Regions from separate parts of the Paraburkholderia sp. EG286A genome, predicted to be linked through region 2. Evidence: riboswitches for the same ligand, from Rfam matches in the RefSeq annotation. Region 2 holds a riboswitch; the other holds the start of a gene.
The links. A riboswitch is a leader RNA that binds a small molecule or an ion and turns the genes downstream of it on or off. The one in region 2 is predicted to bind cobalamin.
Positions count from the first base shown of each region.

Region 1: it holds a riboswitch for cobalamin, as region 2 does, so the genes downstream of both, AB4Y35_RS19545 (TonB-dependent receptor) here and cobG (precorrin-3B synthase) in region 2, are expected to answer to the same signal.

Region 1 covers NZ_JBFRCB010000004.1:142,996-153,688, forward strand. Annotated here, with positions in the region: gene AB4Y35_RS19510 (CHAD domain-containing protein) at 74-985, shown strand; gene AB4Y35_RS19515 (hypothetical protein) at 1,001-1,393, opposite strand; gene AB4Y35_RS19520 (YncE family protein) at 1,557-3,032, opposite strand; partial or broken gene AB4Y35_RS19525 (DUF305 domain-containing protein) at 3,098-3,454, opposite strand; gene AB4Y35_RS19530 (MFS transporter) at 3,772-5,355, shown strand; gene AB4Y35_RS19535 (phosphatase PAP2 family protein) at 5,515-7,476, shown strand; gene AB4Y35_RS19540 (porin) at 7,537-8,631, opposite strand; cobalamin riboswitch at 8,878-9,012, opposite strand; cobalamin riboswitch at 9,103-9,285, shown strand; gene AB4Y35_RS19545 (TonB-dependent receptor) at 9,390-10,693, shown strand, end outside.
Region 2 covers NZ_JBFRCB010000006.1:493,900-504,592, forward strand. Annotated here, with positions in the region: gene AB4Y35_RS29265 (DUF3311 domain-containing protein) at 148-363, shown strand; gene AB4Y35_RS29270 (sodium:solute symporter) at 360-1,835, shown strand; gene AB4Y35_RS29275 (glutathione S-transferase family protein) at 1,897-2,514, opposite strand; gene AB4Y35_RS29280 (hypothetical protein) at 2,528-2,893, opposite strand; gene AB4Y35_RS29285 (MarR family winged helix-turn-helix transcriptional regulator) at 2,997-3,443, shown strand; gene cobM (precorrin-4 C(11)-methyltransferase) at 3,440-4,177, opposite strand; gene AB4Y35_RS29295 (cobalt-precorrin-6A reductase) at 4,192-4,917, opposite strand; gene cbiE (precorrin-6y C5,15-methyltransferase (decarboxylating) subunit CbiE) at 4,914-6,140, opposite strand; cobalamin riboswitch at 6,308-6,496, shown strand; gene cobG (precorrin-3B synthase) at 6,592-7,977, shown strand; gene AB4Y35_RS29310 (precorrin-8X methylmutase) at 7,970-8,596, shown strand; gene AB4Y35_RS29315 (precorrin-2 C(20)-methyltransferase) at 8,597-9,328, shown strand; gene cobJ (precorrin-3B C(17)-methyltransferase) at 9,316-10,693, shown strand, end outside.

The sequences.
Region 1 (10,693 bases), on a different contig from region 2:
ACAAAGATTAGATTGCCAACCGGCCATATGGTATGGTTTGGGCCAACCCGTTTTTGTGAGACTCGAGGTTGAAATGGATATGGACGGTGACTGGCCGCTGCCACGGCCGCGCACTCGCTTCAGAATCGATCGGCGCCGCTCCGCTGCGTCACTCACCAGCAAGACCTCCATCGCCAGCACCTTCTCGTCATTGGCCATGCCAGTGGTCGTCGAGGTGGTGCAAAGAACGAAATCCCTCGCAACAGAAGTCGACCCCGAAGCGTTTCATCAGCTTCGGGTGGCCTTCAGAAAACTTCGTGCCTTGTATTGGGCGTACTCGCCCTGGCTCGGCGAGGAAGCCACCGCGCACGCCAGCGAAGAATTCAAGCGCCTGGCCGCCGTGGCGGGCGGCACGCGCGACTGGGACATCGCAGGCGATCTCCTCAAAACCGCACAGAAGTCAGACGCCTCCATCGAACTGCTCGTGAGCGCCGCGCGCGAGAAGCGCGCGCAAGCGGTGGCGCATAGCCAGGCCATGATCAAGAGCGACGCCGTCGAGGCATTTCTGAACGACGCCGTGCTGCGCGCGCAAACCACGCTGCAGTCGAGTTGCGATGATCTGCCGATCCGCGCGTTTGCCAGGCGGCGAGTCCGCATGGCGCAGCGCACGCTTCGAAAGCGCAGCAGACGCGCCGCGCGAAGCGAGGCCGGCCACGAGGAGAGTCTTCATGACGTGCGCAAGGCCGGTAAAAAGCTGCGCTATCTGCTCGAGTTTTTTCAACCCGTGATCAAAGGCGGGCACGAGCGCACCATCAAGGAGCTCACGTCCGTGCAAAAGACGCTGGGGGAGTTCAACGACATTGCCGCGAGCGAGACCTTGATCCGCAACACGACATTCGACGAGGTGCCTGCCGACATCGTCGAGAAGTCATTGCAGTGGCTGGAAGCCATGAAGTACCAGCGAATCGACGTGGCCTCGCGAAGGGTGAGAGCCATTACCGACTGAACCAGCAAGCTGCCATCACTGGCAGGTCACGACGCTAACGGGCAGATTCTCACTCGCCGTACCGAGCCGCTCGCGCGACGCGGTGGTGATGGAACCGCCGGGCGGTATGCATTCCGATTGTCCCATTCCCCCGCCTTCCGTTTGCGGCGCGCCGTTGTTGAACGACTGCCACGTGATGATGACGGATGCGCCGCAGTTGTTGATCAGGTCGGTGTAGTCGAGTCCCAGTCTGGCATTTTTCCCGCGATATTCGCGGTCGACGCAGTCCGTCGAAAGCTCGCTCGGTTCGAAGCCAGGTGAGGCGGTGGGCGCCGCGCGATCGCCGGCGGCATTGGCCGTGCCATGCACCAGAAGGATCAGGAGCAGGACGGTAAGCTGGCTGTTAGCCAGATTGCGGGAAGCGCTCATTGCGTCACCTCGCTTTCGGGTACCGATCACCGTCAGTTAGCTTCCCGCAGAAGCAGGCGTCAAGCGTCGGGCGCTTCCGTACGTGGGCAAACAAACAGTGTCGCCCGCGAGCCGTAAGTCTTTACTAAGGAATTCGAAATGACGAAGACGATTCCTGGGATCTTCACAAGGCCTGCACCTGCACTGCCGGTCCGGGCGCGCCGCCCACGCTCGGCGCGATCACGAGATATCGTCGGTGATCGGACACGCCCGGCGTGCCAGGCACGACGACCTGTCGAATCTGCCCCAGCGTGTTGACGATCGCGGAGCCGGCCGGGTTGGCCTTGAAGCTCGCGAGGACGTCGATGCGGCCACTGCCGTCGGCGTGGTCCGAAAGTCCGAGGAAATACGGCTGGCCCGCCTGCAATCCCGTCACCGCAGCCTGCAGCACCTGCAGCAATCCCTGATCGAACAACGCCACCGAAGTGGGCGCAGCGCCACGGTCGGCCGCGGCGTCACCCACCGGAACCAGCATGACGTGTGTTGCCTCGCCCGCCGCGCCGAGCGGCTGCGTGTTGGCCGTACCGTCGCCATCCGGCACGGCGTCCGGCACGTACGCCACGGCTTGCGGCGCCTGGCCGACCGGCACCGTGGCGACGACCTGGTTGGTCAGCGTGTCGATTGCCGTCAGCGCATCGCCGTTTTCGAGGCCCACGTAGACACGCGTGCCGTCGCCCGACGGCCAGATGCCGTGCGGCAGGCTGCCGACCGCAATGGTCGCCACCTGCGAGAAGTCGTCGGTGCGGAACACCTTGATCTGGTTCAGGCCGCCCACCGTCACGTACGCAAACATGCCGTGGGCGTTCTGCACGATGTTCACATGATTGGTGATCGGCCCCGTATCGAGCGTTTTCAGCAGCGCAAACGGCGGGCGGGCGTCGAACACCTGCGTCTTGCCCACATCCTTCAACGTGAACCAGACCTGCCGGCCATCCGGCGTCGCCGCGATGTTCGGGCAGAACGGGCTCGCCTGTGTGACGCGGGCCACGACCTTGTGATCGGCTACCGAAACGACATCGGTTTCCGGGTTGAACGACGAGCAGATATACCCGTACTTTCCATCGGGCGAGAAGATCTGCATGCCCGGCCCGGCTGGCACGACAATGCGCGTCTTCTCCTCGAAGGTCTTGCCGTCGAGCACATCGACGTAATTCTCACCGCGCACGGTCACCCACACCTCCTTGCCGTCGGGCGTGAAGAAGGCCTCGTGCGGGGAGCGGCCCACATAGGTCACGTGCTTGACCGCATTGGTTTGCGTATCGATGAAGCTCACCGAGTTCGAGCCGATGGAGACAATGGCCAGCGTGCGGTGATCGGGAGAAAAGCCCATCCCGTGCACGAGCAACTGACCGTGATAGAGCGGGCTGAAGTTGGCCGGAGTCGGTTCACCGAGGCGGATGACACCGACCAGACGATTGGCCGCGGGGTCGATGATCGACACGGTGTTCGAAAACTGATCAGACGAATAAACGCGGTCCCGATGGCTCACCGGAATATCGGCGGCCGCGAGCGAACCGGGGACCTGCCCCGCCTCGGCGAGCGTGGCGGCGGCAAGCGCGACGGCGGTCAGGGCCGCGCCAAGCATGGCGTTGGTTTTCATGACGTTGTCTCCTGCGTTTTGATGCGAGTGGGTCAGTGCGACATAGGCGCCGGGTTCGCGTCATGCACCGCGAGGCGCATGGCAACGATCTCCTGCTGTTGCTCGACCACGATCTCCTGGGCGATCCGGCGTAACTGTTCGTTGTGTCCATGCCGCAGTTCCGCCATGGCCATATCGATGGCCCCCTGGTGATGGGGAATCATTGTTGCGACGAAATCGCGGTCGATGTCGCCCGTGGGCCTGGCCGCCATCCCCGCCATCATCTTCGTCATGGCGGCGTCGTTTTCAGAGAGAAACGAGCCTTCTTCACTATCGCGAGACGATCCCGCGTCACCCGACGACGCGGCGCATAGACCGGCCAGGGAAAGCACGGCCGCACCGCTCACCGTTGCCCGCAAAACGAGTCGAATTGCAGCGTTCATGACGTCCCCTCCGTATCGGTCGAATCCCGTTCGACGTGAAGGCAAACAACGGACTCACCGATTTACTCCATGCCTGGCGAAATTGAATTGCGGATCGACGAACCGCGAAACGTTGGCAAACGCTTCCCGGCTCACGAGCCTCGCGCGGGCCCGGTGGAATAACTTCCTTGATAGCGCGTTCGCCCCGTGACATTCGCGTAAGCGGGCGTACCATCATTGCACAGCGCGAGAAGGTCGCACGCGCGGGCCCGACCGATTGATCTTTTGCCGGGCACCGCATAGCAGATTAGCCGCGTCGCCGCGGTGAGGAGCGCTACATGGCCACGAGCATTGGGCTTCACGATCAAGCGCGGCAGCTGTTGCCGTTTCGCGAGTCGGTATTGGCGATGCTCGGCGTCGCATCGGTTTCGATGCTGATCGCGCTCGACCAGACCATCGTCGGCACCGCACTGCCGCGCATCGTCGCGGAGCTCAAGGGCTTCGAGCTCTATGCATGGGTCGCGACGGCTTACATGCTTGCGTCGGTCATCACGATTCCGATCTTCGGGCGTCTGGGCGATCTGTTCGGCCGCAAGCCCTTCATGCTGGCAGCCATCCTGCTCTTCACCCTCGCCTCGGTGCTCTGCGGGATCGCGACCAACATGCTGTTTCTCGTGCTCGCGCGCGGCCTGCAGGGCATCGGCGGCGGCATCATGATGGGGACGGTGTTCGCGACCGTCGCCGACCTGTTCCCCGATCCGCGGCTGCGCCTGCGCTGGCTGGTGTTCGTCTCCTCTGCGTTCGGCCTGGCGAACGTGGTCGGGCCAACGCTCGGGGGCATGTTGACCCAGCACGGCAGCTGGCGCCTCGTGTTCTTCGTCAACGTGCCGGTGGGCGTGGTGGCGCTCTTCTTCGTGCACGCTTTCCTGCCGCATCTGCACCATGCCCGCGAAGGCGCGCGGCTGCGTCTCGACTGGCTCGGCGCGTGCGTCGTCGCCGTCACGTTCGGCGCGCTGCAGCTCGCCATCGAGCTTTTGCCGAGGCAGGGCTGGACGACTTCGACGATCGTGCTCGCCGTGATCGTGCTGGTGTGTTCGCTGACGCTTTTCTTCTGGGAAAAGCGCATGGGCTATCCGATCATCCCCGTGGACATGCTGCTCGACCGCAAGCTCGGGCCGCTCTTTGCGATGTCGGTGCTGGGCGGGTTTGCGTTGTTCTCGCTCGTGTTCTATGTGCCGCTGCTGTTCCAGGGCGGCTATGCGATGTCGCCGCGCGCCTCGGGCATGCTGATCACGCCGCTGCTGCTCGGCACGACGGTCGGCAGTTTCGTGAACAATCGCGTGGTCACGCGCATCCGGCGCGCCAACGCGATCCTCTACGTCGGCTTCGCGTTGTCCGCTTTCGCGAGCCTCGCGGTGGTCGTGCTGCGAGGCAACGAGCCGCACCTCGTGTGGATGGCGTGCATGGGCGCGAGCGGCCTGGGGCTGGGCCTCGTGGGCACGAGCCTCACGGTCTGCTCGCAGCAGATCGTCTCGCGCGACCATCTCGGCGCTGCCACGGCGATGCTGCAATCGCTGCGCACGTTCGGCGGCATGCTGGGCACGGCGATGACGGGCGCGCTGCTCGGGCATGTTTACACCATGGGCGTGAATCGCTCGCTCGACTCGTATCAGGCGACGCAGTGGTTCAAGTCGTTTGCGAGTCCCGAACTGCTCGTGGACCGCGCCGACCAGGCCGCGCTGATCAGCCGCCTCGTGAGCGCCGGCCACGCCGGCGACGCGATGATGAACTCGGCGCGCAGCGCGCTCGTGGACTCGATCCATATGGGCCTGATCGTCGCTGCCGTGGCCGCGCTGGCCGGCCTGTGTCTCGCGTGGTTCGTGCCGCCCGTGCGGGTCGGTTATCTCGAGGCGCAGCCGTAAATGAACGACGCAAAATATTTCACCGGCACTTCATTTCTATTACCGTTTAACATCAGCGTAATAAATTAGTAATTAGGGAGTAATCGAGGGTAAGCATAATTCGCCGCCGTCAGTCACAAATAATCACACAGCATCAATCACGACGACGGAGCCCTCAGCATGCCCGCATCACGCCATCGAATTGCACTGCCGGTCTACCTGGCAGTGCTTACCAGCGTTGCCGCGCTGACCGCCTGCGGAGGCGGCAATAGCGATCCCGCCACCACTGCCGCCATTCCCGCGCCGCCTGCCGACCCCGGCTTCGTGGACAACGCACCGATTCCCGACGTCCCCGCCTTCGTCGACAACATCGCGACCAACCAGCGCGGCGACGCGCGCTACGCCACGCTCGCGACCAACGCGGGCGTGCGCGTGGTGGCACGCTTCCTCGATCTCTGGCAGCCGCTCACGCTGCTCGTGGACGCGGGCGTTTCCGCGCCGGCCAACGGCACGTTCCCCGCGGTCGTGCAGTCGACGTGGACGGGCGTCCCCACCGACGGCACGCCCAACGGCACGATCCTCAACAGCACGGTGCTGAACGCGAACATCCAGTACGTCGTGACCGCAACGACGCAGCGCAGCCAGGCGCAGGCCGACGCGGCCTACTACGACGACCGGCGCGGCAAGGGCTACAGCGTGACCGACGGCATGGGGCCGCTCACCGCCGCCTGGCGCTCGGCTGCGCAGCAAACCACGAGCATCACATCGATTCCCGCGGACGCGACCACGACGCTCTACAACGACTCGGGCAACAACACGGGCGTGGGCAGCACGAGCAACGCGACCTTCGGCAAGGTGGTCGACCTGCTCAACACGATGGGCAACAACGCTTCCACCGAGCCCGCCAAGCGCTTCTACAAGTACGCGCGGCCGTTCCGCTGGAGCACGAGCGTCGTGGTCGATCCCACGCTCGTGCCGGCCATCAGCACGACGCCTTCGACGGACGGCGGCTTCATCAGCGGCCACGAAGCCGAAGCCATGCGCGACGCGATGACCATGGCGTACCTCGTGCCCGAGCGCTACCAGGAAATGGCGAGTCGCGGCCTCGAACTCGGCGAAAACCGCATTCTCGCGGGCATGCATTCGCCGCTCGACGTGATCGGCGGCCGCATGTTCGCGCTGGCTGCCACTGCCGCGAATCTCTACGACCCCGCGAACGCCACGCTCAAGAGCGCGGCCTACGCGCAGGCGCACAGCGCGCTCGAACAGGCCACCGGCACGAGCGCCACGACCTTCCCCGCCTTCGCGCATTCGGCCACGACCGCGACCGACCGCTTTGCCGACTATGCGACCAACAAGTCGGAATTTGCGCGCCGTATGACGTTCGGCTTCAGCCAGATCGAATCGACCGAAGCACCGCCCGTCGTGCCGAAGGGCGCCGAGGTGCTGCTCGAAACGCGCTTCCCGTACCTGAGCGCCAGCCAGCGCCGCGTCGTGCTGAAGACGACCGAAGTCGTCTCGGGCTATCCGGTCATGGACGACACCGAAGGCTGGGGCCGTCTGAACATGTTTAGCGCTGCAGACGGTTATGGCGCGTTCAGCGGCAACGTGATCGTGGCCATGGACGCGACCCAGGGTGGCTTCAACGCCGCCGACACCTGGCGCAACGACATCGCCGGCTCGGGCAAGCTCACGCTGCAGGGCAGCGGCACGCTCACGCTCGCGGGCAACAACAGCTATACGGGAGGCTCGCAGGTGAGCGGCGGCGTGCTCGCTGCAGCGTCGACCACGGCCTTCGGCAACGGCGACGTGTACGTCGGGTCGGGCGGCGGCGTGGCCGTGGCGACGAGCGCGCCGTTGACGGTGGCGGGCAAGTATACGCAGCTCGACGGCACGACGCTCGAACTCGACATCGACGGCAACGGCGGCGGACGCCTGCGCGTGGGCGGCCAGCTCACGGTGGCGGGCGGCACGCTGCATGTGAAGTTCGTGAACGGCTATACGCCGAAGGCGGGCGACACGATCGACGTGATCGACGGCAGCGGCGCATCGGTGAAATTCGCAACGGTCACGGTGGATGGTTTCAAGGCCACGCCCGTTTATTCTTCGACCGGCGTTTCGGTGAAGCTCTCGGCCTCGTGATGTAGTCACTCAGCAAAGCGGCCCCGAATCGCGATGGTTCGGGGCCGCTTTGCGTGTGAATCAGAAGCGATGCCGGATGCCCGCCGCCACGAGCACCTGGTTGCGGCCGCCCGACGGGTCGCAGGTGTTGATCATCGCAAACGCACCGGACGACGCGCGCTGATAGACGGCCTCGGTATACACGTCCGTGCGTTTCGACAGCTGATAGTCGGCCTGCAGCGCACCTTGATGCCAATGTGCGGAGGTCGCGCCCGTATAGGCATACATGCCCGCCAGCGAGAACGCGGGCGTCACCTGCCAAAGCGCATTCACTTCGTAGTTGCTGAAGGCGATCGACGGCAGCGGCACGCCGCCATCGGCCTCGCTCACACCCGTATGAATGGAACGTGACCAGGCTGCGCCGAGCGTCACGTCGCCGAGCGCGTAGCTCATGCCCGCGCCAATGGTGTCTTCGCGCTGCACCGCGACCTCAGTCGGCACGAGGCCCGCACCCGGCAGCACCGACGTGTCGTACGCACCCACCGAAGAGGCGCCGCGTCCGTCGATGTGCATCCAAGCCACGCCGGCGCTGAACGGGCCGCCCTCGTAATGCGCGCCGAAACCGTAGGCGCGGTTCTGCGCAAAGCGCCCCGCCGCGTTCGAAAACGCGTACATCGCGCCGGCGCTGAAACCGCCGTATGTGGCGCTCGCGAACTTCACGGCGTTCGAGGCGAGCCACGAATTGTTGGCGTTGTCGTTGTCGAACGGGTGCGCGAATGCCGTGCCGCCCGCACCGCCCGTCAGCGTAAACGGGGCGAAGTAGTCGTGCATCGTGTCGTACTGACGGCCCAGCGTGATCGTGCCAAATCGTTCGGATTGCAGACCAACATAGAACGGATGGTCGTTGAAGGCTTCGCCGGAGGTGACCGAGAAACCGCGCTCGAGGCGAAAGATCGCAGCGTTGCCGCCGCCGAGATCCTCGCTGCCCTGCAGGCCCCAAAAACTGCCGTCGATCAGGCCCGAGCCTGCGCGATACTGGCTGCGGCCCGCAACGTCGCTGACATAGTCGACGCTAGCGTCGATCTCACCGTACAACGTGACCTGCTGCGCCGAGGCGCCGGCGCCTGTGAATGCCAACGCCGCCCCGCCGAGGGCGGCCAGAATGTGCTTGTTCATGAGTCTTCTTGTTTGTGCTTGTAAAGAATGCATGGACGAGCGCCGTCAGCCCTCGCTTGTTGCGGCGAGGTGCCCCGACGTCGTCGTTAATCTGTCAATTTCCAGCGTGCTTTTGAACAGCGAACGCCTGGTGGCCCGTGAGCGGTCTACGCCGCATCGGGGCCGGTGGTGGCGGCCGGATTGGCCCGCTTTTCCAAGGTAGGAGGGTGTGCATTGACGGCTCCTTGGGTTACGCGCCCGGGAATGAGTCGTGAAATAAACGTAGCGAGGTCTGACTTCTGGCTCGATTGACAGCCAGTCACAGTGGCGCGACCGCGCCGGATTCTCACCGGCTTCCCTGCTGCGTTTCGCTCGTGCAGCGCCTACGCGCGAAAAACAGCTGCAAGGATAGCGTAAGTTGCGGGAGCGGCCAAACCGGGTGTTTTCGCCACACGACACACGTCAAAGGTTGACGCGGCGAATGCGCGGCCATTACCCTTGCGCGCTGATGGTTCCCGGCGACGGGATCAAAAGGGAACGCAGTGCAAGACTGCGGCTGCCCCCGCAACTGTTAGCGGCGAGTCCATGCCAGAGCGTGCCACTGGGAAACCGGGAAGGCCGGCAACGGACGTCGACCCGCGAGCCAGGAGACCTGCCATCAGCCGAGTCCAGCAGCCGCAGCGGGCGGGGATCCCCAATGCGCAAAAGCACCGCCCACGCGGCGATCGCCCGTTGCACGGACAGCCCGTTTTTCAGGAGCTGTTTCCAGCCACCGCATCATGAAGTTTCGCCAATTCGTTTTGACTTCCGCCGCGCTCGCCTGTGCGTGGCAATCCGCGCATGCCGCGGACGCATCGCCCACCCAGACACAGCAGCAAGCCGGCGACGGCACCACGCTGCCCAATATCCTCGTCGTGGGCGACGCGCAGCATCTGCCGCAATCGTTCGACCAGCGCTACGCAAGCACCCAGGTGCTCACGCGCGAGGACCTCGACCGCGTCTCCCCCGCCGACCCCAGCATCGCGCAGGCGCTCGCCACGCTGCCCGGCGTCACCGTCTCGCAGACCGGCGGGCCGGGGTCGTACACGGGGGTGAGCATCCGCGGGTCGTCGGCCGACCAGGTGGCCGTGTTCATCGACGGCATACGCATAGGCTCCGTCACCACGGGCACGGCCGAATGGGCCGATCTGGCGACCGCCTCGTTCGACCGCGTCGAAGTGATCTCGGGCCCCGCAGCCGCCTCGTTCGGCGCGGATGCCGTGGGCGGCGTCGTGCAGCTCTTCACGCGTCATGCGTCGAACCAGCCGAACCAGACCACCGTCTCGTTCGGCGGCGGCTCGAACAAGACCTTCGACACGCAGGTGCGCACCTCGGGCACGATCGGCTCGACCGGGCCGCTTTCCGCACTGAGCGGCCTCACCTACTCGCTGGGCCTGCACGACTACAACACGGCGGGCATCGACGCGACCCAGCCCTGGGCCTACGGCCACGAAGACGGCCGCAACGCGTACCACGCGCAGAACCTGGACGCGCGCCTTGGCTACGCGCACGACAACTGGTCGATCTCGACCTTCGCGCTCTACCACCGCTCCGATCTCTCGTACGACAACGCGGGGGGCAACGACCGCCAGCGCGACAACCAGCTCACGACCGGCCTCGCGTTCCACCTCGACATCACGCCGACCACGCAGTTCGACCAGTCGGTGGGCTACGCGACGGACCGTCAGTTCCTCTATTCGAACGACCCGACGATCCCGACCGACGAGATCGACTCGACGCGCTTTTCCACCTCCACGTCGATCACGCATCAGGAAAGAGGCCACACGCTCTTCGGCATGCCGCTCGACGGCGAGACCAAGCTCGCCTACGACTACACGCGCGAGATGGCGTTCCTGCCCGTGGATGTGCCGGGCGGCCTGCCCGCGCGCAACGATTCGGCCGTGTCGATGCATCAGTCCACCACGCTCGGGCCCGTCACGCTGTTTCTGGCGGGGCGGCACGAGATCGTGCAGGGGCAATCGGTGAATACGGGCAACGTCGCACTGTCGTGGGCGATCACGCCGGTCTACACGGCGCGCGTTTC
Region 2 (10,693 bases):
CCCGGAAAATGGCGCGTTGCACCAAACTTTACGGCAAGCCCTTCAGTATTTTTGGCAGCTTTACGGGGCGCGTTCACAAGCATAGAGTGGGTGGCCTCGCACCCCGACGCGACGTTTCTTTTCTTCTTATATGAAAGAGGAGTTGCCATGTCACTGCGGTTGCTCGCTGCCTTGCCCTTTATCGGCATCCTGTTAGGGGTGCCGTTTGTCAATCGCACCGAGCCGCTCGTGCTCGGCATGCCGCTCGTGCTCGCGTGGATCGTCATGTGGGTCGTGCTGGCCGCGGTGATCATGGGGATCGTCTACCGGCTCGACCCGGTCAACCGGCTTTCGGGCGACGCGGATGCGGAGGTGCGATCATGAGCGCCCTCATCATCATCGCGGCGATGACCTTCGTCGCGCTCTACCTCGGCATGCGCGCCCGCCGCGGGCACGACATGAACCTCGAGCAGTGGGCCGTGGGCGGCCGCAGCTTCGGCACCGCGTTCGTGTTCCTGCTGATGGCGGGCGAGATCTACACCACCTTCACGTTCCTCGGCGGCAGCGGCTTCGCCTATGGCAAGGGCGCGCCCGTCTACTACATTCTGGCTTACGGCACGCTTGCATACATTCTCTCGTACTGGATGCTGCCGCCCGTATGGCGCTTCGCCAAGCAGCACCGGCTCGTCTCGCAGCCGCACTTCTTCGCGCGCAAGTACCAGAGCCCCGCGCTGGGCGTGCTGGTGGCGTGCGTGGGCGTGCTCGCGCTCGTGCCGTATCTCGTCCTGCAGCTCAAGGGCCTCGGCATCATCGTGACGACGGCCTCCTATGGCGCGATCTCCTCCACGGCAGCGATCTGGATCGGCGCGGCCGTGGTCACGGCTTACGTGATCGTTTCGGGCGTGCGCGGCTGCGCGTGGAACTCGGTCGTGAAGGACACGATGATTCTCGCCATTGCCGTGTTCCTCGGCATTTACCTGCCGATCCACCACTATGGCAGCCTGAGCGAGATGTTCCGCGCCATCGACGCCGCCAAGCCCGGCTTCCTCACGTTCCCGGCGCGAGGCCAGAGCGTGACGTGGTTCCAGTCCACCGTGCTGCTCACGGCGCTGGGCTTCTTCATGTGGCCGCACACGTTCATGTCGGTCTACACCGCGAAGAACGAGCGCATCTTCCGCCGCAACGCGATGATCCTGCCGCTCTATCAGCTCATTTTGCTGTTCGTGTTCTTCTGCGGCTTCGCGGCCGTGCTCAAGGTGCCGGGCCTCAAGGGCTCCGACATCGACCTCTCGCTGTTCCGTCTCGCGCTGCAGACGTTCGATCCGTGGTTCGTGGGCGTCATCGGCGCGGCGGGCGTGCTCACCGCACTCGTGCCGGGCTCGATGATCCTCACCACGGCTTCGACGCTGCTCGCCAACGACGTCTATCGCGGCGCACTCTCGAAGAGCGCGAACGACGCGCAAGTCGCGAAGCTCGCGCGCATTTTCGTGCCGGTAATCGCGCTCGTGGCGGTCGGCTTTACGCTCAAGGGCGGCGACACCATCGTCGCGCTGCTGCTGATGGGCTACAACTTCGTCACGCAGCTGTTCCCGGCGCTGGTGTGCAGCCTCTTTGCGCACAATCGCGTGACGAAGCAAGGCGCGTTCTGCGGCATCGTGGCGGGCGTGCTCGTGGTGATCGCCACGACGCTCACGCATGTGAGCGTGGCTCAGCTGATTCCGTTCGCGCCGGACGCGCTCAAGGACGTCAACATCGGCTTCCTTGCGCTGTTCGTGAACGTGATCGTGCTCGTGGTGGTGAGCACGGTGACGCAGCCGCGCACGCATGTGGATCATGAGCATGCGCGGGCGCATTGAGATGGCGTAACGCGGTAGCGAGGCGGCCCAATCGGCGTGATCCGGTTGGGCCGTTTTTCATTTATGCCGCCTTGCGCGCTTCGGCGATGCGCTGCGGCGCCTCGGGGCGCGCGTAGAGGCGTTCGAGATACGCCTGCAAACGCGGGAAGCCGTCGAGCAGTTGCACTTCGTTGGCCCAGTCCATCAGATACACCGTCACGCAGTCGGCGACGGAAAGCTGGTTGCCGACGATGAACTCGCGTCCTTCGAGATGCTTCTCGAGCACCGCGGCCATGGTCCTGAAGTCCTCCCGCGCGAGTTCGATTTCGGCGGGGCTGCGCTTTTCCGGCGGATACAGGAACGAATGCCGCGTGATTCTCCAGAGCGGCTGCTCCAGCTCGGTGACCGCGAACAGGGTCCAGCGATACGCCTGCGCCCGCTCGTCGAGATCGGCGGGCAACAGCGCCTTCTCCGGATATTTATCCGCGAGATACAGCACGATGGCAGCCGATTCGGGAATCACGCGGTCGCCGTCGATCAGCACGGGCACCTTGCCCGCGGGATTGATGCGCAGGTATTCGGGCCGCTTGTGCTCGCCTTCGAGCAGATTGACCGAGATGAATTCGAAATCGGCGTCGACTTCCTTGAGGCCCCATAGCGCGCGTTGCGAACGGGTGCCGGCAAAGCCGTAGAGTTTCATGGCGCGCCTCCGTTCAGACACCGGGAATCGGCAAAACCGGCATCACTTCGACGCCCTCGCCCGGAAAAATCGAAAAATGCGGGTGCCCTTCGAACAGCTTCGCGGCCTCTTCGTGCGATGCGGCACGCAGCACGGTATAGCCCGTTAGCGCATTGGACGTATCCGCGATGCCATCCTCGCCAATCGACTTGGTCTTGCCGAGCGGGCCGCCCATATCGACGATCGACGCCTTGTGCTTTTCGACCCACGCGTGCCAGGCCGCTATGCCCTCCTTTTCCTTTGCATGTCGATCCGCTTCGGAAAGCGCCGCCCAACCCTTCATGCGCGCGTTGTCTTTGGTACCGAGAAAAACAGCGAGAAACAGTTTCTGATCGCTCATGTGTCCTCCAACTGCTGGTCTGGTTGCTGGTCTGAAAACGGGAGCAACGGCATGTCGCCCATCCGGCCTTGACAGCATAGGTTGATATCAACATAATTGCAACATGGCACGCGCAAAGAAACTTCCCTTCGAAACCACGCTATTGGTGCGCGATTGCTGCCTGTGTCTGCATATGCAGCGGGCGGCACGCAATCTCGCGCGCATTTTCGACGACGTGCTGCGGCCGCTCGATCTCACGAACGGGCAGTTTTCGCTGCTGATGTCGCTGAACCGGCCGCATCCGCCCGGCATGAAAGACGTGGCGTCGCTGCTGGCCATGGACCGCACCACGCTCACGGCCGCGCTCAAGCCACTGGAGCGGCGCGGTCTCGTCGTGATCGAGCAGGACCCGGAAGACAAGCGCAGCCGCTTGCTGAGCCTCACGGACGAGGGGCATCGGCTGCTCAACGCGGCATTTCCGCTATGGCAGCAAACGCATGAGGAAATCGAAAAGGAGTTCGCCGAGGGCGAGGTGGACAAGCTGCGGGCGCACTTGCGCGCGCTTTCTTAGTCCTGGCGCTTCTGCGTCCCGTAAAGCGTCGAATCCGCAAATCCCTCCGCCGCGAGCACGCGCCCCACGAGAATGAGCGCCGTACGCTCGATATCCGTCGCCAGCACCTTCTGCGCGATATCCGCGAGCGTGCCCGTTACGCGTTCCTCGTCGGGCCAGCTCGCGCGATAGATCACCGCGACCGGGCAATCTTCGCCGTAATGCGGCCGCAATTCCTCGACGATGCGCGCGATATGGCGCACGCCCAGGTGAATCGCGAGCGTCGCCTTGTGCCGCGCGAGGTCGCCTAGCTGCTCGCCTTCGGGCATCGACGTTTTCGTGGCGTAGCGCGTCAGGATGAGCGTCTGCGAAATGCCCGGCAGCGTGAGTTCGCTGCCGAGCGCCGCCGCGCACGCAGCGGCCGCGGTCACGCCGGGCACGACTTCATAAGGAATACCGAGCATGCGCAAGCGCCGGATCTGCTCGCCGATCGCGCCATAGAGCGACGGGTCGCCCGAATGCACGCGCGCCACGTCGAAGCCCTGGGCATGCGCGTTTTCGAGCAGCGCGACGATCTCGTCGAGCGTGAGCGGCGCCGTGTCCACCACCTTATGCGCGCGGTGGCCTTCCAGCACGGCGGGCGGCACGAGCGAGCCCGCGTAGAGAATGACGGGGCAGCTGCGCACGAGGCGCTGGCCCTTCACGGTGATCAGTTCAGGATCGCCCGGCCCCGCGCCGATGAAGAAAACGGTCATGCGTGAAAACTCCGCTAAACAGGGTTCGCGAGCGCGTCGATTGCCGCTTGCGCCGACGTGAATTCACGTTGCGCGTCGGGCAGCGGCGGGCGCTGCATCATCACCACGGGCAAGCCCAGTTCGCGCGCGACGGCGAGCTTCGCTTCGGTCGCGGCGCCGCCGCTGTTCTTGCTGACCACGACGTCGATGCGCGCCTCGGTAAAGAGCGCGCGCTCGCCGTCGGCGGTGAACGGCCCGCGCGCATCGATGATGTGTGCGCGGGCGTGGCCGGGATGCGCTTCGAGGCAACGGATCGTCCAGTGCTGCTGCGGCGGCACTTCGTCCAGATGCGCGAGCGGCTCGCGCCCGAGCGTGAAGAGCGGGCGCGCGAACGGCGCAATCGCCTCGACTACCCCGGCCCAGCCGCTCACCATGCGCCAGTCGTCGCCGGGCTGCGGCTGCCACGGCGCACGCCGCAGCGCCCAGTACGGCACGTCTGCCGCCACGCATGCGCGCGCCGCGTTGGCGCTGATCTGCGCGGCATAGGGATGCGTGGCGTCGAAGACGAGTGCGATGTTTTCGTGGGCGAGAAAGCGCGCGAGCCCTTCTGCCCCGCCAAAGCCGCCCACTCGCACCGCGCAGGCGAGATCGGCGGGCACGCGGCCAAGGCCCGCGAGCGAGTACACGTGCTGCGGGCCGAGCGTGCGCGCGATCGCCAGCGCATCGCCGGTGCCGCCGAGCAGCAGGATGCGCGCCGTCATGGCTTGACGGCCTCGTAAAGCGTGACGGGCAAGGCCTGACGCCAGGTGTCGAAGCCGCCCAGCGGTTGCGCCTCGCCGATGCCGATGCGCGTGAGCGTGCCGCCGTGCTGCGCGCGCCATGCCACGAGTGCCGCTTCGCTCTGCAACGTCACCGCGTTCGCGACGAGTCGGCCGCCGCTCGCGAGCGCCGCCCAGCACGCGTCCAGCACGCCGGGTACGGTCACGCCGCCGCCGATGAAGACCGCGTCGGGCGCGGCGAGTCCTGCGAGCGCTTCGGGCGCGCGGCCCGCGACGAGTTGCAAACCCGGCACGCCCAACGCCGCGCGATTGTGCTCGATGAAGCGTTGACGCTCGGCGTGCGCCTCGATCGCGATCGCGCGGCAGGCGGCGTGCGAGCGCATCCACTCGATGCCGATCGAGCCGCTGCCCGCGCCCACGTCCCACAGCAGCGCGCCGGGCGTCGGCGCGAGACGCGCGAGCGTGAGCGCGCGCACGTCGCGCTTCGTGATCTGACCGTCGTGGCGAAAGGCGTCGTCGGGAAGGCCGGGCGTGAGCGTCCAGCCGCGCGCGGGCGTCTGCGCACTATCGCTTTCGCATTCGAACGCGACCAGATTGAGCGCCGCGGCTTGTTCGACGTGCCACGCGTCGGCGCGGCCTTCGATGCGGCGTTCGAGCGGGCCCCCGAGATGCTCGAACACCGCAAGACGCGTGGCGCCGAAGCCCGCTTCGGCGAGCAGCGCGGCGAGCGCCGCGGGTGTGCGGCCGTCCGCGCTCAACGCGAGCACGCGCGAGCGCGCGTAGAGATGGCGGCGCAGCGCATCGAGCGGACGGCCGACGAGCGAGACCATCGCCGTATCCTGCAACGCCCACCCCATGCGCGCCGCCGCGAGCGAGAGCGACGACGGCGCGGGCAGCACGCGCATTTCACCTGGCGCCACGCGGCGCGCGAGCGTCGCGCCTACGCCGAACAGCATGGGGTCGCCGCTCGCGAGCACGCAGACGGACGCATTCGCCTCGCGGTACGCAAGCAGCGCCTCCACGCTGAACGGCTGGGGCCACGCTTCGCGCCGTGCACGCACGCGCGAGGGCAGCATCGCCAGATGGCGCTCGCCACCCGTCACGATGGCCGCGTCGAACAGCGCGCGCCGCGCGTCGCGCCCGAGCCCCGCGTAGCCGTCGTCGCCGATGCCCACCACCGTCAGCCATGCCTGCTTGCCCTGCATTCGCTCTCCCGCCGTTGCCTGTTTCTCTATGCCGCCACGGGCCCGCAGCCCGATCGTGGGGCGGAGCACGCGCGAAAACGGGCATAATACCGTGTCCGCCGGCGCCGTTAAGGCAACTTTGCGTGAGACCAGAGTCAGCGCTGAAGCGCTAACTCCGGATCGCAGCTTTGCATGGGACCGGAGTAAGCGCTGAAGCGCTAACTCCGGATCGCAATCAGGGAACACAGCAAGCTGTGGCCGCCCCCGCGACTGTGAGCAGCGAGACCGCATCCACCCGAGCCACTGGTTTTACCGGGAAGGCCGATGCGGTTCACGACCTGCGAGCCAGGAGACCTGCCGGCCGACTGTTCGCGCGAACCCATATCGGGCGGGGTGTACCGATATCGCTGCCGTTTCCCGCCTGCCGTGCGGGCAACGCGCCGCTCCAGCGTGATGCTTACCCGATAATGCCTTGAAACACGCAACGAAGCCCGTCTCGCCCATTGCCGCATTAGCCGTGCTCCGCCCCTCGGCGTGCCCGGGGCTCGTGCGCGTGGTCGCGGCGCGCGACGGCGGCCTGTGCCGCATCCGTCTGCCTGGCGGCGTGCTGAGCGCCGCGCGTGCGCGGGCCCTCGCCGACGCAGCGTCGACACACGCGAACGGCGTACTCGAACTGACCAATCGCGCGAACGTGCAGATTCGCGGCGTGCGCGCCGGCGAGGAAGCGGCATTGAGCGCCGCGCTGATCGACGCAGGCCTCGGCCCTACCGGCATCGACGCCGCGAGCCCGATCGAGCGTGCTTGCGCCGCCGACGAATTGCGCAACGTGATGCTGAGCCCGCTCGCGGGCCTCGATCCTGACGCGTTGTGCGACACGACGGAACTCGCCGCCGCGCTCATCGACATGATGCGGCGCGAGCCACGCTTCGCCGCGCTCTCGCCCAAGTTCGCGCTGCAACTGGACGGCGGCGAGCGTGTGGCGATGCTCGAGCATCCGCACGACATCTGGCTCGCCGCGCTGCCGCATGGCGCAACGGTGCGCTTCGCGCTGGGCCTCGCGGGTTGCCCCACGGCGCAGCCAGTCGGCACGCTTGGCGCCGAAGACGTTTGCCCATCGATGCGCGCGCTGCTGCATGCGTTCCTCGATCTCGCGGGCGCGGACGCCACACGCATGCGCGACGTGCTGGCCGCTCACTCGCTCGACGCGCTGCTTCAGCGCGCGCAACAGCATGGCGAATGCACGCTGATGCGTGACGACGCCACGCTGCACGCGTGGCGCCGCGCGGCGAGTCCCGCCGACCTGCGCCTCGGCGCGCACGCGCTGCACGCCGACGGCCGCGGCTACGTGGGCACGCAGCCCGCGCTCGGCCGTATCGACGCGCCAACGCTGCACGCACTCGCCGCGCTCGCGGAAGACTCGGGCGATGCGACGCTGCGCGTGACGCCATGGCAAGGCGTGCTGCTGCCGAACGTGCCCGCGCACGCCGTGCCCGCTGCGCTCGAACGCCTGCACGCGCTCGGTCTCATCGTCTCGCGCGCCAACCCGCTCGCGCGCCTGATCGCGTGCACCGGCTCGACGGGATGCGCAAAAAGCCGCGCGGACACGAAAGCCGACGCCCAGCGCCTCGCCGCCCTGCTGCCGCCCGGCGCCGAAGCCCACCTGAGCGGCTGCGAGCGCTCCTGCGCGGCCGCGCATTGCGCGCCGTTCACGTTGCTCGCCAGCGCCCCCGACCACTACGACCTGTACCAGCGCGACGAGACGCAAAGCGGCTTCGGCCGGCTCGTCGCGCGCAACCTGACGATCGAAGCCGCCGCGCTAGCCCTCGCGCAGCGGCCCCGGAGTACCCAAGATGTCTGATTACATTCGCGACGGCCAGGCGATCTATCGCGAGTCGTTCGCGACGATCCGCGCCGAAGCCGACCTCTCGCGCATTCCCGCCGACCTCGAAAAACTAGCCGTGCGTGTGATCCACGCATGCGGCATGGTCGACGTCGCCGCCGACCTCGCGTTTTCCGCAGGCGCGGGCACGGCGGGCCGCAACGCGCTCGCGGGCGGCGCGCCGATTCTCTGCGACGCGAAAATGGTCGCTTATGGCGTGACGCGCGCGCGCTTGCCCGCGGACAACGCCGTGATCTGCACGCTCGACGATCCCGCCGTCCCGGATCTCGCGCGCGATGTCGGCAACACGCGCTCGGCAGCCGCGCTCGAACTGTGGCGGCCGCATCTGGCAGGCAGCGTCGTTGCGATCGGCAATGCGCCCACCGCGCTCTTTTATCTGCTCGACATGATTGCCGCGGGCGCCCCACGCCCCGCGCTCATCCTCGGCTTTCCCGTCGGCTTCGTCGGCGCGGCCGAGTCCAAGGCGCAACTCGCAGCCGAAAGTCACGGCGTGCCCTTCGTCGTCGTGCACGGCCGCCGCGGCGGCAGCGCGATGGCCGCCGCCGCCGTCAACGCACTCGCTTCGGAGACCGAATAAATGATCCGCAAAGGACGTCTGCACGGCATTGGCGTCGGCCCCGGCGACCCCGAACTGCTCACGCTCAAGGCGCTGCGCCTGCTCAAGGCCGCTCCCGTGGTCGCGTATTTCGTCGCGAAGGGCAAGAAAGGCAATGCGTTCGGCATCGTCGAGGCCCATCTCGAAGCGGAGCAGGAACGCCTGCCGCTCGTGTACCCCGTGACGACCGAAGCGCTCGAACCGCCGCTCTCGTACGAAGCGATCATCGCCGACTTCTACGACGGCGCGGCGCAAATGCTTGCGCGCCATCTCGACGCCGGACGCGACGTGGCCGTGATCTGCGAAGGCGATCCGTTCTTCTATGGCTCGTACATGTATCTGCACGACCGCCTCGCCGCGCACTACGAGGCCGAAGTCGTGCCGGGCGTGTGCTCGATGCTGGGCGGCGCGGCGGTGCTGGGCGTGCCGCTCGTCTACCGCAACCAGAGCCTCGCCGTACTCTCGGGCGTGCTGCCCGAGGACGAATTGCGCCGGCGCCTGGCCGACGCGGACGCCGCCGTGATCATGAAACTGGGCCGCAACTTCGACAAGGTGCGCCGCGTGCTGGGCGAACTGGGCCTCGCGCATCGCGCGCTGTATGTCGAGCGCGCAACCATGGCGAACCAGCGCATCGTCCCGCTCGACGACGTCGATCCGATGGCTTCGCCCTACTTTTCGCTGCTCGTCGTGCCGGGGGCGAAATGGCAGTCGTGACGCCGCCCGCGATCGTCATTCTCGGGCCCGGCGCGCTCGCCACGGCGCGGCGCGTGCAGGCGCTCTACCCCGGCGCGCAGGTCCATGCACTGCAGGGCCGCGTGGCAGGCGATGTCGCGTTCAGCGAGCTTGGCGCGCATTTGCGCGAATGCTATACGCGCGGCCTGCCCATCGTCGCGCTGTGCGCGGCGGGCATCGTGATCCGCTGCCTCGCACCGCTCCTTGCCAACAAGGGCGCGGAGCCGCCGGTGCTCGCGCTCGCCGAGGACGGCAGCGCCGTCGTGCCGCTGCTCGGCGGACTCACCGGCGTGAACGTCATGGCGCGCGAAATCGGCGCGGCGCTCGCGGTTGCGCCCGCCATCACCACGAGCGGCGAATTGCGCTTCGGCACCTGCCTGCTCAATCCGCCCGCGGGCTATACGCTCGCGAGTCTCGCGCAAGGCAAGCGCTTCGTCTCCGATCTGCTTGCGGGCGCAACGACACGCGTGGACGGCCAGGCACCGTGGCTGGAAAACGTCGATCTGCCGCGTGACGTCGCGGCGCGCCATGCCATCCGCGTGAGCGCGAACGCCTGGGACGGCAGTCCCGACGATCTCGTGATTCATCCGCGCAGCATCGTCGCGGCCGTGGGCGCGCCACGCGCAGCGCTTGCTGAAGATGTGCGTCGCGCACTCGATGCGCACGGCCTCGCGCCGCTCGCGCTCGCGGCGCTCGTCGCCCCTGCTGCGCACACGCGCGATGCATCGCTCGCGCAGGCCGCAACGGAACTCGGCGTGCCGCTGCGCTTCGTCGATAGCGCGGAGAACACGGCGCAAGCCACGCTCGCCGCCCTCGACTTCGCGGCAAATGTCGAGCGCTACGCGCCGAACGATAACGGCGTCGCCCTCGCCTGCGCGGCCGCGCCGCTCGACCCGCTCACGCTGGGCCGCGCGCGCGGCAAGCTCACGGTGCTGGGCCTCGGCCCCGGCCGAGCCGACCTGCTCACGCCCGCCGCGCGCGCCGCGCTCGACAGCGCCACCGATATCGTCGGCTATGCCACCTATGTGGAGATGGCGGGCCCGTTTCGCGCGGACCAGCAGCGCCACGCCACCGACAACCGCGAAGAACTGCAGCGCGCCCGCCACGCGTTCGAGATGGCGAGCGAGGGCCGGCGCGTGGCCGTGGTCTCGTCGGGCGACCCCGGTGTGTTCGCCATGGCGGCCGCCGTGCTCGAAGCGCTCGAAGGCTCGGGTGACGCCGGCTGGCATGCCGTCGAGCTGGCGATCGTGCCAGGCGTTTCCGCGGCGCTCGCCACGGCGGCGCAAGTCGGCGCGCCGCTCGGCCACGACTTCTGCATGCTTTCGCTTTCCGACAACCTGAAACCGT